Regions from separate parts of the Cytobacillus sp. OWB-43 genome, predicted to be linked through region 2. Evidence: riboswitches for the same ligand, from Rfam matches in the RefSeq annotation. Region 2 holds a riboswitch; the other holds the start of a gene.
What was found. Region 2 has a riboswitch for lysine ahead of U9M49_RS09530 (aspartate kinase). Riboswitches for the same ligand answer to the same signal wherever they lie in the genome.
Positions count from the first base shown of each region.

Region 1: linked by a shared signal. The riboswitch ahead of U9M49_RS12260 (transporter substrate-binding domain-containing protein) and the one ahead of U9M49_RS09530 (aspartate kinase) in region 2 are both predicted to bind lysine.

Region 1 is NZ_JAYEFF010000002.1:502,524-510,148, reverse strand. Features, by position in the region: gene U9M49_RS12290 (class I SAM-dependent methyltransferase) at 1-368, shown strand, start outside; gene U9M49_RS12285 (LysE family translocator) at 456-1,088, shown strand; gene U9M49_RS12280 (class I SAM-dependent methyltransferase) at 1,218-1,775, shown strand; gene U9M49_RS12275 (sulfite exporter TauE/SafE family protein) at 2,060-2,776, shown strand; gene U9M49_RS12270 (ketopantoate reductase family protein) at 2,861-3,907, opposite strand; gene U9M49_RS12265 (methyl-accepting chemotaxis protein) at 4,051-5,538, shown strand; lysine riboswitch at 5,669-5,853, shown strand; gene U9M49_RS12260 (transporter substrate-binding domain-containing protein) at 5,983-6,828, shown strand; gene U9M49_RS12255 (amino acid ABC transporter permease) at 7,011-7,625, shown strand, end outside.
Region 2 is NZ_JAYEFF010000001.1:1,931,122-1,938,746, reverse strand. Features, by position in the region: gene U9M49_RS09550 (electron transfer flavoprotein subunit beta/FixA family protein) at 1-432, shown strand, start outside; gene U9M49_RS09545 (electron transfer flavoprotein subunit alpha/FixB family protein) at 472-1,449, shown strand; gene trxA (thioredoxin) at 1,680-1,997, shown strand; gene uvrC (excinuclease ABC subunit UvrC) at 2,140-3,912, shown strand; lysine riboswitch at 3,982-4,162, shown strand; gene U9M49_RS09530 (aspartate kinase) at 4,317-5,546, shown strand; gene U9M49_RS09525 (YslB family protein) at 5,644-6,120, opposite strand; gene U9M49_RS09520 (succinate dehydrogenase cytochrome b558 subunit) at 6,568-7,176, shown strand; gene sdhA (succinate dehydrogenase flavoprotein subunit) at 7,249-7,625, shown strand, end outside.

The DNA.
Region 1 (7,625 bases), on a different contig from region 2:
ATATTTATCGCTGCTTAACTGAATCTGGACGCCTATTTTTAGATGTATTTACCGTTAATAAGTATCATTCTTTTGTAGAGGGAAAACAATGGTCAATGAATAATCATGGGGGGTTTTGGTCTGCCCATCCTCATTTGGAAATCTCTCATAACAAAAAATATGATGATGAAATTTCTCTTGAACAAACTTTGGTACTGACTGAAGAATCGGCTGATGTGTATCACATTTGGTATCAATACTTTACTAAGGAGCGGTTGATAAGAGAGCTCCGGGATGCTGGATTTAAAGTGATTAATGAGTATAGTAATGTGGCTGGAGAACCTTACACTGATAGAAGCGAGACAATGGCTATCCTTGTTCAGAAATAATCTTTAAAAATATTCTATTTCTTTTCTTGCGAGAGGAGTACAATAGAAGTAATTTTAATACTTGTATTGGTTGAGGGGGCGAATTAGATGTTTGGCATCACAAGTTTTACGGTGTTTTTAGCCGCCGCGATTATTATGAATATTACCCCTGGGACAGATACGATGTATATCGTCTCACGGAGTGTCTCACAAGGTAAGAAGGCAGGGTTATACTCTGTTCTTGGTATATCTACAGGAGCAATGGTGCATACATTTTTAGCTGCTATCGGATTATCTCTTATTCTTACAACGTCAGTCATTTTATTTACTATTGTAAAGATGATTGGTGCGGCGTATTTAATTTATCTTGGCGTACGTATGGTCATTCAAAGATCCTCTCAATTTGAAGTTAAAAAGACGAAACCTTTAACTGCAAGGAAAGTGTTTGCTCAAGGTTTACTAACCAATCTAACCAATCCAAAAGTGGCGCTTTTCTATATTTCATTTCTACCCCAATTTATATCTGTAGACAATGGATATGGCCCACTTCCTTTTATCATCCTTGGTATGACCTATGTTGTAACAGGAACCATTTGGTGTTCGATAGTCGCGCTTTTTGCCTCTACAACAACGAAGAAACTTAGAAATAATCCTAAAGCAGAATTTATTATTAATAAGGTAACTGGCATGATCTTTGTCGGCTTAGGTATTAAGCTTCTCCAAACAAAGGCATCCTCATAAAGAAAGGAGCAGAACAAACTCTGCTCCGTTTTTTCATCCATTACAATATTACCCATTTACAAAGAAGTTTAAATAAATTATAGTTATTAAAGAGTGTTTATATCTATAATTAAAAAGGGGTTAATACTTATGAATGAAAAAGTAAAAAGAAAGATTAGTAATCTAGAAAATATTGACCGTTTTTCAGCTGAGGAATTATTTCAATACCTCCCCCTCAATCATAGTGACGTCGTATTAGATATAGGAGCTGGTGCAGGATACGTAGCACTACCTATAGCAGAAAGGGTAGATTTGGTTTATGCACTTGATTTGGATGAGGAAATTTTAAACTATTTGCAGCTAACAGCAGAGAAGAGAGGGATCACAAATATTCAGCCCGTAATAGCTAATTTTAAAGACATACCATTAGCAGATGAACAAGTAGATATTGCGATCGCTTCAATCTCGCTACATGAAGTAAAACCATTATCCGCTGTACTAGAAGAAATCAAGCGTACCTTAAAAGCTCGAGGTACATTCTTATGCATTGATATTGAAAAAACCGCAGATGCCAGAGGACCGAGAGTATCATCTGGGGATATGATGAAGGCAATGGAAAATGCCGGTTTTAGCGATATGAAAATGACCGTTTCTCCGCGGAAATTAGGAAGTGAGCCAGTTTATATCATTAGGGCAGTAAAGAAGTAATGAATGCTTTAATTTAAAGCAACAGTAAATTATAAAGAGTCGTAATAAAATAAAAATGATTGCAACGTGAAAATAGATATATTCGTATCCAACAAAGCTTTTTGAACGAATCCTGCACCCCTATAACTAAGAGGCACTTTCTTATCTTAATTTGATAAGTCCCCACACTAATTTCTCGTTCCACGTGAAACAAACGGTCCATCTTATGAGGGTTTTTGTTAGCTGAAATGGTAAAATAGAGACAGGGGAGAAAGTTTCTGTAATAGTGAAGGTGGTTTGCTCAATTGCTCATTTTATATATACTTCTTATTTTAGTTGCATCTATATTACAGGCGAGTACGGGATATGGCTTTTCTATTCTAGCGACGCCATTTTTACTGCTGTTTTTTGAGCCGATGGAGGCCATTCAAATCAACTTAATCTTATCTTTGTTTATTTCGATTGTCATGATAGGGAAAGTCAAGGTCGATGTTGATCAAAAAGTGTTAAAACGACTCATCATCGGCAGTATTTTTGGTTTACCTATAGGGATGGTCATTTTTCTTTGGTTACCGCTTAACTGGCTAAAACTAGGGATAGGTATTCTAATCTTGGTTTTGACTGTGTTGATGATTGCTCAATTAAAGATGAAGCAAACGAGAAATAGAGATTATGGCGCTGGTGGGCTATCTGGAACATTAACGACAAGTATTGGTATGCCTGGTCCGCCGTTATTATTGTATTTCTCGGGCACCAAAACGAATATGGAAATTCTCAGAGGAACGACAATTGCTTTTTATTTATATATCTATGTAATCAGTCTGGCTATCCAAATGGTTGTCGCCGGTACTACACAAACAGTTTGGCTCGCTAGTTTGGTTGGAGCTCCTGTGGTACTAATTGGTATATTTTTAGGACAATTACTATTTAAAGTCATGAGCCAAAAGTTTTTCTCAATTATTTCCTACTTCATCCTTTTATTTACTGGATTATACTTATGTATTAACCAATTAATTCTCTAATTCTGCATGGGAATGAGGAAGGAAAAAAGGCTGGTGAGGGGTTTGATTTCGCGCGTCTCACTCAGCCTGTCTTTCAAGTATGGATTAATGAATAGCAAATTCTTTGTTTAATAGGGACTCAAATGCTTTAATATTTTCATTAAAGTCCGGCAGTTGGTTTGTTTCTTCTGCTTGTTTGATCATGCTTGTGACAAGGTCATTTACTGGAGTAGATACTTGTAGGGCGTTCCCTTTTGTTGAAATGTAACCATTAATATAATCGACTTCTGTTTGTAATCCTTTTTCTAAATCTTGTAGCATACTAGCTTTGAGCAGTGCTTGAGGACCAAATGCTTGTTTAGCAACTTGGATGACCATAGGTAGATTGCTCTTGTCTTCGTTAATAGAGAAGATTCCAACATTTACACCAGCTAGTTCGCTAAATTGAATGTTATTCGCGTAACCAACTTTTAACGTTTCATCAGCTAGCATCACTGCACTTGTGACAGCTGCCTCGTTATTCAAAATATCTCCATATGTACAACCTAGTGCTGCCGACATACCACTCATCGCTACATTAACAAGAAGTTTGGACCATTTTGTACCGATTAGATTATTTGAAACGATTGTGCCACCGACATCTTCAAGAACGGTTTTTACTAGGTTCACGCGGTCAGTAATCTGTCCGTCTAACTCACCAATTTGAAAAGCGTGAGCAGAGAATGCCTCTTTGTCTGATGTTAATTGTGATACACCTGGTTTTACCCAAGTAGCACCAAACTCTACAGAACCACCAATAATGATGGATGAACCAAGTGATTCTACTAAACTTTCTTCTGGAACACCATTTTGTAAAGAGAGTAATATACTTGCTTCGTTCATATGCGCTTGAAGTTGTAGGAGCACTGATTTATTGTATACTTGCTTTGTTAAAAGTAAGACAAGGTCATAAATGCCAGTCATTTCATGTGGCGTGATGGCTTTCACAGAAGCCTGCAAGTTTACAGTCCCCACAACTGTTGCGCCGTTACTGTTTAAGGCATTAATATGGTCAGTATTTACATCGATGCATTCCACATGATGTGCCCCTTTTGATAAGTGTGCCCCAATAATCGTCCCTAAAGATCCTGTTCCCATGATAGCAATTCTCATTATGCATCCTCCTAAAATATTTAGTTGTAAAGCACTAACATAAAAGTTAATCATACCGAAATAAATAATAGAAATAAAAGAAAAAAAACCCAAATAATAGGCTTAAAGTCCTTGTTTTTGGATTAAATTAGGAGGAAAAATAATTGGGTACGCAAAAGAATGAATTATTAAGAGTTCATAAAGTGAATATGTGGGGATTGATGACATTAGCTGTTTTATTAGTCTTACCTATTGTTATTGACCGGGGTTTGAGCGATACAATTGTCATTATGTGTGCTGGGATTTCTGTCATTGTCATGGCTATTGTTCTGTATTTTTTGCGTATCAATGATTACGTAAAGGGCTTTTTATATGCTGCTATACCAAACCTCATTGTGATGATGCTCTTTTTTGTGGACGGATATGCATTGAATAAGCATTATATTTTATTCTTAACGATTGCAATGGTGGTGCTATATTTTAAGAAAGAAATGATTGTTGCTTTTTCTGTATTCTATAATGTTAGTTTTATTGCTACCTACTTTATAATTGGCCATCAGTTATTAGGAGAAAGTAATAGTGTCCGGAGTATTTTTACTATTATTCTTGTCGCCAACGGGATTTTGTACTTATTTTATTTATTAGCTAGTTGGGGTAGGGAATTAATTGACCAAGCAGAGCAAAAAGAAACGGAGTCAAAGGACCTCCTCATACAGTTGCAAGACACCTTTGGTTCAATAGATAAAGGTACAGTGACTCTAGAAAATCATATTGGACTTTTTAAGCAAAATATTGAAACGATACATGAGTCAAGTCAACAAGTATTAGAAGCTGCTCAACAGATGGCTACAAGTATTCAAGAAGAAGCGAACAGCTTAAATATTGTCAATGATTCTATGAGTCAGTCTTTACAAAATACAAAAGAATCTGTTGCCATTTCAGAAGGTGTCGTAGAAAAGTCGGAGAATATGAATGAGAAAGTACAAGATGGTTTAAATAAGATAGTCGATGTTACATCGCATATGAATACTGTAAATACAACGATTAGTGTGACAGCATCGACGGTATCAGATGTTCATTCAAGTATGGAACAAGTGAATAAATTATTAGCAGGCATTAAACAAATTGCCGATCAAACTAATTTACTCGCATTAAATGCAGCAATTGAATCAGCAAGAGCCGGAGAGCATGGGCGAGGGTTTGCGGTCGTTGCAGATGAAGTAAGGAAGTTAGCTGAGCAAAGTGCTGAAATCACGGTGGCGATCTCTGAAGTGACGAATACTCTTTTCACTCAGTCTCTTGAAGCACGTAAAAGCTCTCTTGAAGGGGAAGGTGCTGTAAAGCAGGGACAAGCACTTCTAACAGAGATATCTGCCTTTTTCAACGAGATACAAACATCATTACAAGAAAACAACTTAGAGTTAGTGAGAGGTGTCAATGAAGTTTCCGCTGCCACAGAAAAATTTGAACAAATTCAAGAGCAGATTGAAAATATGGCAAATATATCAGAGGAGAACGCCGCAGCTACAGAGGAAATCGTTGCTATCATAGAAGATGAACATGAGATGGTGTCAAACGTAAATCATTCGGTAGCGGATATTAATCGTTTGAGCATACAGTTAAAAGAGTTAGCTTCAAGCCAACAAGCTTAACATTGGTAATTATGCTCTAATCAAAAGGTTGTGCGAAAAAAGGACCAATTTTCCATAGAGTTTATATTGACAGACGCTATTAAACTATTGTAGCCTAATAGATATCAAATTGAATAAACCTCACTTTTTCTGGTGGGGTAGAGGCGCGGTATTTAACAGTCTTTAGTAGAGTGATAAGGCATGATGAGACTAAAGAGAAGGAAATATCGCCGAAATGTGCTATACCCGTTTGTATAGCATGTTGGGTCTGCAGTGAATAATTGCAGGACTGTCTTAATAAATTTACCCGATTTATTAAGGTGCACTATCTCTAAAATGGGAAAAGTAGAGGATTTAGGCGGAAGAATAACAAGGACCTGAGTTCATCTCAGGTCTTTTTTTGTTATTCTTTTTCTTAATTCGGAATAGTTTAATTAGTAGAAAAATATATTAGGGGGAATAGAGATGAAAAAGAGATTTGCTTTACTAGCTATGGCTATAGTACTGAGTATGTTTCTAGCTGCTTGTGGTTCAAATGATGAGGCTGAAGGAAGCACAGGTTCAGGTGGAAAAGATAAAGACGTTTTTCGCGTAGGACTAGAGGCGGGTTATGCGCCATTTAACTGGACGCAAATGGATGATAGCAATGGCGCAGTAGCAATTGAAGGTAATTCAGAGTTTGCAGGCGGTTACGATGTTGAGATTGCGAAGAAGATAGCAGAAGGTTTAGGAAAAGAGTTAGTAATTGTGAAAACAAAATGGGATGGATTAGTACCATCATTAAGTTCAGATAAAATTGACGCTATTATTGCTGGTATGTCACCAACAGCAGAACGAAAAGAAACGATTGATTTTTCCGATAACTATTACGAATCTGATTTAGTCATGGTAGTGAAAAAAGGTGGCGATTACGAAAATGCCACATCCATTCAAGACTTCAGTGGGGCAAAGGTTACTGCCCAATTAAATACATTTCATTATTCAGTAATTGATCAAATTGACGGCGTACAACAGCAAACAGCGATGGAGAGCTTCCCTGCTATGCGTGTTGCATTAGAGTCTGGAATTATTGACGGCTATGTTTCTGAACGTCCGGAAGGTGTAAGTGCTTCAGCTGCTAATGATAACTTTGCGATGGTTGAATTTACTGAAGGATTTGAGACAAGTGAAGAAGATACTGCCATTGCAGTAGGGGTGAAAAAAGGTAGCGAATTAACAGATAAAATCAATGAAATCCTTGCAGATATTTCTGAAGAAGAGCAAAAAGAATTAATGGATGCTGCTATTGAGAATCAGCCAGCGGCAGAATAACTAAATGAGCCGGCTGCATGAGATGTAGCCGGTTTTATATCGAGAAGAAGGTTAGGAGAGACATGAGAAATAAACAACTAGGGTAGCGCATCCTCTCCGTCGTATTAAACCTTTGAAGCGCAAATCCTTAGCAGATTGATTGGTAATGGCCAATCATGATGAGAGAAAAGGAGATCATTGTTATGAGTATAGAATGGATTATTCGCATCGTTGTCGAATATTGGCCAATGTTTTTACGAGGCGCCGGTGTGACATTAGTCATTGCCTTAATTGGTACCGTTTTCGGTGCCCTAATTGGTTTGTTGTCAGGCATTCTTCGAACAATACCAATACCTGAGAATGGTCCTAAACGGTTGTTATTAAAAATAGTGAATTTCTTGTTATCTGCTTATATTGAATTCTTTAGAGGCACACCAATGATTGTACAGGCAATGGTTATTTTTTACGGGGCAGCAATGGCCTTTGGCTATCAAATGGATCCGCTCATTGCTGGTATCGTTATTGTTTCCATTAACACGGGTGCTTATATGGCTGAGATTGTTCGTGGAGGGATTATTTCTGTCGACCCAGGTCAATATGAGGCAGCCCAAGCCATTGGGATGAACCATTTGCAAACAATGATGAATGTTGTTTTACCTCAGGTCATTCGAAACATTCTTCCAGCTACAGGTAATCAATTTATCATTAATATAAAAGATACTGCCGTGTTAAGCGTGATTTCTATATCTGAATTATTTTTCCAAACGAATTCAATTGCAGGGAATAATTTCCGCTACTTTGAGTCATTCTTTGTTGTT
Region 2 (7,625 bases):
GGTGGGAATGTAGCGATCGATGGTGGATCAGGTCAAGTTGGCCCACGCGTAGCGGAGCTATTAGCTATTCCTTATATCACAACCATCACTAAGTTAGATATTGAAGGTACAACAGCTACAGTTGTTCGTGATGTAGAAGGTGATTCTGAAGTAATCGAGACTTCTCTACCATTACTTGTCACTGCACAACAAGGTTTAAATGAACCGCGCTACCCTTCTTTACCAGGGATTATGAAAGCAAAGAAAAAACCTTTAGACGAAATTGAATTAGACGATCTTGATTTAGACGAAGATGATGTAGAAGCGAAAACAAAGACAATCGAAATCTCCCTACCACCGAAAAAAGAAGCTGGAAAAGTGCTTGAAGGTGAATTAGAGGGTCAAGTAAAAGAATTAGTCAGTCTACTTCATAACGAAGCAAAAGTTGTCTAATAGTGAGCATAAAAGAATAAAAACGTTGGGGGTATAATAATGGCTAGAAAAGTTTTAGTATTAGGTGAAGTAAGAGAAGGTTCATTGCGAAATGTTTCTTTTGAAGCAGTTGCTGCAGCAAAAACATCTGCTGAAGGTGGAGAAGTTGTAGGTGTTTTGTTTGGTGATTCTGTAAGCGCTTTAGGAGCTGAATTCATTCAGTATGGAGCTGACCGAGTGGTAACAGTTGAGGATGAACTGTTAAAACAATATACATCTGACGGTTATTCCCAAGCCTTACTTGCCGTTATTGATCAAGAAGATCCTGAAGGAATTATTTTCGGACATACTGCCCAAGGTAAAGATCTTGCACCGAAGATTGCGGCAAAGTTAGAATCCGGTCTTATCTCTGATGTAACAGATCTAGAAGTTGAGGGTGGTAACTTAGTCTTTACTCGTCCGATTTACTCAGGAAAAGCATTTGAAAAGAAGATTGTAACAGATGGACTTCTTTTCGCTACTATTCGTCCTAATAACATTGCACCACTTGAAAAAGATGAAAGTAGAAATGGAGATGTTTCATCTTTATCTGTAGAAATTAAAAACTTGCGTCAAGTCATCAAGGAAGTTGTACGAAAAGCAACAGAAGGTGTAGACCTTTCTGAAGCAAAAGTTATTGTTGCTGGTGGACGCGGTGTGAAAAGTGAAGAAGGTTTTGAGCCGTTAAAAGAATTGGCAGATGTCCTTGGTGGTGCTGTTGGAGCTTCACGTGGCGCATGCGATGCAGACTACTGTGATTACTCACTTCAAATTGGTCAAACAGGTAAAGTAGTTACACCGGACCTTTATATCGCTTGTGGTATATCTGGTGCGATTCAACATTTAGCTGGGATGTCCAATTCAAAGATTATTGTTGCCATCAACAAAGATCCTGAAGCGAATATCTTTAAAGTAGCGGATTATGGTATTGTGGGCGACTTATTCGAAGTCCTTCCATTACTAACGAAAGAGTTTAAAGAATTACTTGTAAATGCATAATTTTCGTTTACATCTGATATGAGCGGGTAGACTTATACTATCCGCTTCTTTACTATGTTGGCAAAAAGATTAATGTTGAATAAAATAGACATTGAATCCTTTTTAGAGGTTCAGTATGCTACAATAAAAAAATGGGTAATCTATACGAGCAAAATAATAGCATCCATTATTAATCGATGATATACTTTCGATAAGATTTTTTAGTTATTTATTAGGAGGATATAAATATTATGGCTATCACACATGCAACAGATCAAAACTTTACTGCTGAAACTGGTTCAGGTCTTGTACTTGCAGACTTCTGGGCACCATGGTGCGGACCTTGTAAAATGATTGGACCAGTTCTTGAGGAAATTGATGGAGAAATGGGAGATAAAGTAAAAATCGTTAAACTTGATGTTGACGATAACCAAGAAACTGCTGGTAAATTTGGTGTTATGAGCATCCCGACTCTCATCGTATTTAAAGATGGTGCAGAAGTAGATAAAGTGGTTGGTTTCCAACCGAAAGAAGCATTAGTTGAATTGCTTCAAAAACATGGTGCATAAGAAGTACCATAAAAACAAACCCCGGCTTCTACTTTTAGAAGATCGGGGTTTTTTTACAGTACAAGTATGGCAAAATCAGTAAGAAGGGTATGGTTTCCTCCTGCAATGATATTCTTTTTAGGTATGGATGTGACAGCTAATTATGAATGATAATATAAAAAATAAATTACCTTTATTACCTGCTCAACCAGGTTGTTATTTAATGAAAGATCGCCAAGGGACAATTATTTATGTCGGTAAGGCGAAAGTGCTTCGTAATCGGGTTAAGTCCTATTTTACCGGTTCGCATGATGGAAAGACATTAAGGCTGGTAAATGAAATTGAAGATTTTGAATATATCGTGACCTCTTCCGATATGGAAGCATTATTATTAGAGTTAAATTTAATTAAAAAGCATGACCCCAAATATAATGTCATGTTAAAGGATGATAAGAGTTATCCTTTTATTAAATTAACAAATGAAAGACATCCGAGATTAATTACCACGAGAAAAGTAAAAAAAGACAAAGGTAAATATTTTGGTCCATATCCAAATGTGCAGGCGGCCAATGAAACAAAGAGATTATTAGATCGCCTTTATCCTTTAAGAAAATGTAACACCTTACCAGATAGAGTTTGTCTCTACTACCATATCGGACAATGTCTAGCTCCTTGTGTAAATGAAGTAAAATCTGACACATACAAACAAATGACAGATGAGATTACTCGCTTCTTAAATGGTGGTTATAAAGAGATCAAAAAAGAACTCTCAACGAAAATGGAAGAAGCGTCCGCAGCGCTAGAGTTTGAGAAAGCAAAAGATTTCAGAGATAAAATTATCCATATAGAAACGACGATGGAAAAACAAAAGATTACGATGACGGATTTTACAGACCGAGATGTGTTTGCTTATGCGGTTGATAAGGGTTGGATGTGTGTACAAGTATTCTTTATTAGGCAAGGGAAACTCATTGAAAGAGATGTGTCTATGTTTCCAATCTATAATGAGCCTGAAGAAGAGATGCTCACCTATCTCGGCCGTTTTTATGAACAAGCTAACCATTTTAAACCAAAGGAAATCTACTTGCCAGACTCTGTTGATGTGACGATGGCTGAGCAGCTTTTGGATGTGAAAATATTTATTCCTCAAAGAGGGAGAAAAAAAGAACTAGTGAAACTTGCCTATAAAAATGCAAAGATTGCTTTAAAAGAAAAATTCTCGCTTATTGAACGTGATGAGAAAAGAACGGTGAATGCAATAGAAAGCTTAGGTGAGGAGCTAGGAATTTACACACCCTATCGCATTGAAGCTTTTGATAACTCCAATATCCAGGGTACCGATGCTGTCTCAGCAATGATTGTCTTTATCGATGGTAAGCCTGCAAAAAGGGAGTATCGGAAATATAAGATTAAGTCAGTTAAAGGACCAGATGATTATGAATCTATGAGGGAAGTGACGAGACGGAGATATAGCCGGGTTTTAAAAGAAGGGCTACCCCTACCTGATTTAATTATCATTGATGGTGGAAAAGGACATGTTGAAGTCGTTCGAGATGTGCTTGAGAATGAACTCGGTTTAGATATTCCACTAGCAGGATTAGTCAAAGATGATAAGCATAAAACATCTCAACTTCTTTATGGAAATCCATTAATGATCATTCCCCTCGCTCGAAATAGCCAGGAATTTTATTTATTACAACGTATTCAAGATGAAGTGCATCGATTTGCGATTACATTTCATAGACAAGTTCGTGGAAAGAGTGCATTTCAGTCACTTCTTGATGAAATTGATGGTATTGGGGAAAAAAGAAAAAAGCAGTTATTAAAAGATTTTGGTTCTGTAAAAAAAATGAAATCAGCTAGTGTAGAAGACCTTAGGGAATCTGGCTTACCATTAAAAGTTGCACAAGAACTTTATGAAAAGTTACATGAATAGACATTGTCTGAAAAAAACAAATATGGTATAGTGTTTTTAACTTTATATCAAATCACTTTTTAACTTGAAAGTGAAGGTAGAGGTGCGAGTTTCATTAGTAAAAGTTCCTTAGAAGATTGAGCTTCGTTTGAAGGACTTTGAAAGGGAATATTCGCCGAAGTGAAGAAAGACTCAATATTTTCTTCGCTGGTTCTGCATTGAATAAATGCAGGATTGTCAAGACTATCTGTCTTGGAGGGCTATCTCACTGTGTGTGCGTAGATTGTTCATACGTTTGACTACACAGCAATGGGATGGGTTTCATCTCATTGCTTTTTTTTATGCCGAATATGGGTAGAAATGTGTTGGTTGTACATACAGGCGGCAGGGAATAAAAACGAATGACTTGAAAGTAGGGGAGAAAAGTGGGCTTAATTGTACAAAAATTTGGTGGAACCTCCGTAGGCTCGGTTGATCATATTCAAAATGTAGCCAACCGTGTCATTGAAGAAAAAAATAATGGTAATGATATCGTTGTCGTTGTGTCGGCTATGGGCAAAACGACTGATCAATTAGTTGGTATGGCAAAAGAATTATCACCTGCTCCAAGTAAGAGAGAAATGGATATGTTGTTATCTACAGGTGAGCAAGTTACAATCTCCTTATTAACAATTGCATTAAATTCCAAAGGTTATGAGGCAACTTCCTATACAGGCTGGCAAGCAGGGATTAAAACGGAATCAGTACATGGTGACGCAAGAATCACTGATATTGACACAAAGCCTGTTTCACAAGAGTTAAAGAAAGGGAGAATTGTTATCGTAGCGGGTTTTCAAGGTTTAAGTGAGACTGGCCAAATAACGACATTAGGTCGGGGTGGCTCTGATACAACAGCCGTGGCTCTTGCAGCAGTATTAAAAGCGGACAAATGTGATATATACACTGATGTAACAGGTGTATTCACAACTGATCCACGCTATATAAAAAATGCAAGAAAGCTTCCATCAATCTCTTACGATGAAATGCTTGAATTAGCTAATCTTGGTGCAGGCGTTCTACACCCAAGAGCAGTTGAGTTTGCAAAAAATTACAATGTAAAGCTTGAAGTACGTTCCAGTATGGAACGAGAAGAAGGAACAATTATTGAGGAGGTTGCGGAAATGGAAGAGAACTTAGTTGTTAGAGGGGTTGCTTTTGAAGATGATATTACAAGGGTATCTGTCCTAGGGATTAAAGACCCTTTAATAAGCCTTTCATCCATCTTTTCACTCTTGGCGAAAGAACATATAAATGTTGATATTATTATACAAAGTATTACAGATGATAAATCATCAGGCTTATCTTTTTCAATTAAAAACCAAGATCTTACAGAGACTGTGAAAATACTAGAAAAAAATCGAGAAGCCTTAAGTTATGATCAGATTGAATGGGAATCACAATTGGCGAAAATCTCGATTGTCGGTTCAGGAATGATTTCAAACCCAGGAGTAGCAGCGGAGATGTTTAATGTATTAGCTGCTAATAACATCGTTGTAAAGATGGTCAGTACATCTGAAATAAAGGTCTCGGCTGTGATCGACCAAGCGCATATGTTAAATGCTGCTCAAGCTTTACATCAAACGTTTAATTTAGCTGGGGATTTAATAAAAAATTAAATGAGCTAGCAGTAGTATAAGATAGGAAAATCCAAACACCATTTAAACGCCTTAAAAAGAATGATGTTTGGATTTTTTTTACTGTTGGGTATATTTATTAGGTGTGGATAATGTCCTTTTTATCCCATTTGACTGTGAAGAGGACCTTTCCACCTTTTTTACGTGGGTGCTCGAATGTTTCGCAAATCACTTCTTTTTTCTGTTCGATTTGTTGAGCAATAAAACCAGCTTCTAATTGGAATGTTGCGTGAGCATTTTCTTTACAGCGCTTTTGAATGACTTCACTTGTTAACTCGTATTCGATTTCTTTTTTGTTTTCGAGGTTTTTCGTTAATTTTCCCCAACCAGCCTCGACAAAGAAGCTGAATAAGTCTTCTTCTGTTTGAAGAGGATATTTACGTGCTAGTCTCTTGCCTGCCCAGTATAAGATATCTGGTGCGTCTTTACCTAGTAAATCATGTAAAAGTTCTTCTCTAATTAATTCATAGCCAAAGGATGAAATCATTTCTTTGTTTGGTTCAATTGATTCTGCCATGTTTTCGGTTTGTTCTATTTGGGCTTCTTGAGATGGCATATTATGCTAAATCTCCCCTCTTTCATAAAGTCTAATATATACAATTTACTTGGAAAAAACGAATACGTACAGTGAAAAGGGAAAAATTTTTAGTTTGTAAAACTGGTGTAAATTATGGGAATAATCTTAACACTAATAATAATCTAATGTAAATGCATTTTTATGCGTAAAATATGAATATTATTGCGTGATTTAAGCTATTTTAATATACCGCCAAATAGGGTTGAAAAAACTATATCATTGGTTTTTTGAGTGAAACTAGAATAGAAAAAATTTTCGTAATATCGACAAAATCTGTATCCGTTTTCTTGACGCTAATGGGCGATGGGAGTAAAATGGACATGTCATATAAATGTTTTGAAAATGATTTGCATTTTCTTAGTGATGCGAAGGATTTGTTATGTACATATTCAGCGTGTCATGCTACAAATTCAAGGGGGTAAACTTATGGCGGGTAATCGAGAGTTTTTAAATCGCAGATTGCATTCATTACTTGGAGTTATACCTGTTGGGGTCTTTCTGATCCAACACTTAGTAGTGAACCATTTTGCAACTAGGGGAGAAGAGGCATTTAATAGCGCATCACATTTCATGGAAAGTCTTCCTTTTAGATATTTCCTAGAAATATTTATTATTTTCTTACCTTTGTTATATCATGCAATTTACGGTCTTTACATTGCGTTTACAGCAAAAAATAACACTTCAAGATTCGGATTTTTCCGAAACTGGATGTTCTTAGTTCAACGTGTAACCGGTGTAATTACATTGATTTTCATCGTTTGGCATGTTTGGGAGACTCGTATTGCAGCAATGTTCGGTGCCGAAGTAAATTATGATATGATGGCTGATATTTTGTCTAGCCCATTCATGTTAGCATTTTACATCGTTGGTGTATTATCTGCAATTTTCCACTTTGCAAATGGTTTATGGTCCTTCATGGTAAGCTGGGGAATTACAGTATCTCCTAGATCACAATTGATTTCAACTTATGTAACTTTAGTCATTTTTATCGCATTATCAATTGTAGGTATTCGTGCTATTTTTGCTTTCGTGTAATGAATACATACATTTTTCTATAATTTGTTCGGTTTTTTTTAGAGGTATTAGTATTAAGGGAGTGAGTCAGATATGGGTAAAGGAAAGGTTATTGTTGTCGGTGGCGGATTAGCCGGATTGATGGCAACTGTTAAAATTGCTGAAGCTGGCGGACAAGTAGAATTATTTTCTTTAGTGCCGGTTAAACGTTCTCACTCTGTTTGTGCCCAAGGTGGTATTAACGGAGCAGTAAATACAAAAGGTGAAGGGGATTCTCCTTGGATTCACTTTGATGATACAATTTATGGTGGTGACTTCTTAGCTAACCAACCTCCAGTTAAGGCAATGGCAGAAGCAGCACCTGGAATTATTCACTTATTCGACCGTATGGGTGTTATGTTCAACCGTACACCTGAAGGGTTATTAGATTTTAGACGCTTTGGCGGAACACAGCATCACCGTACTGCTTT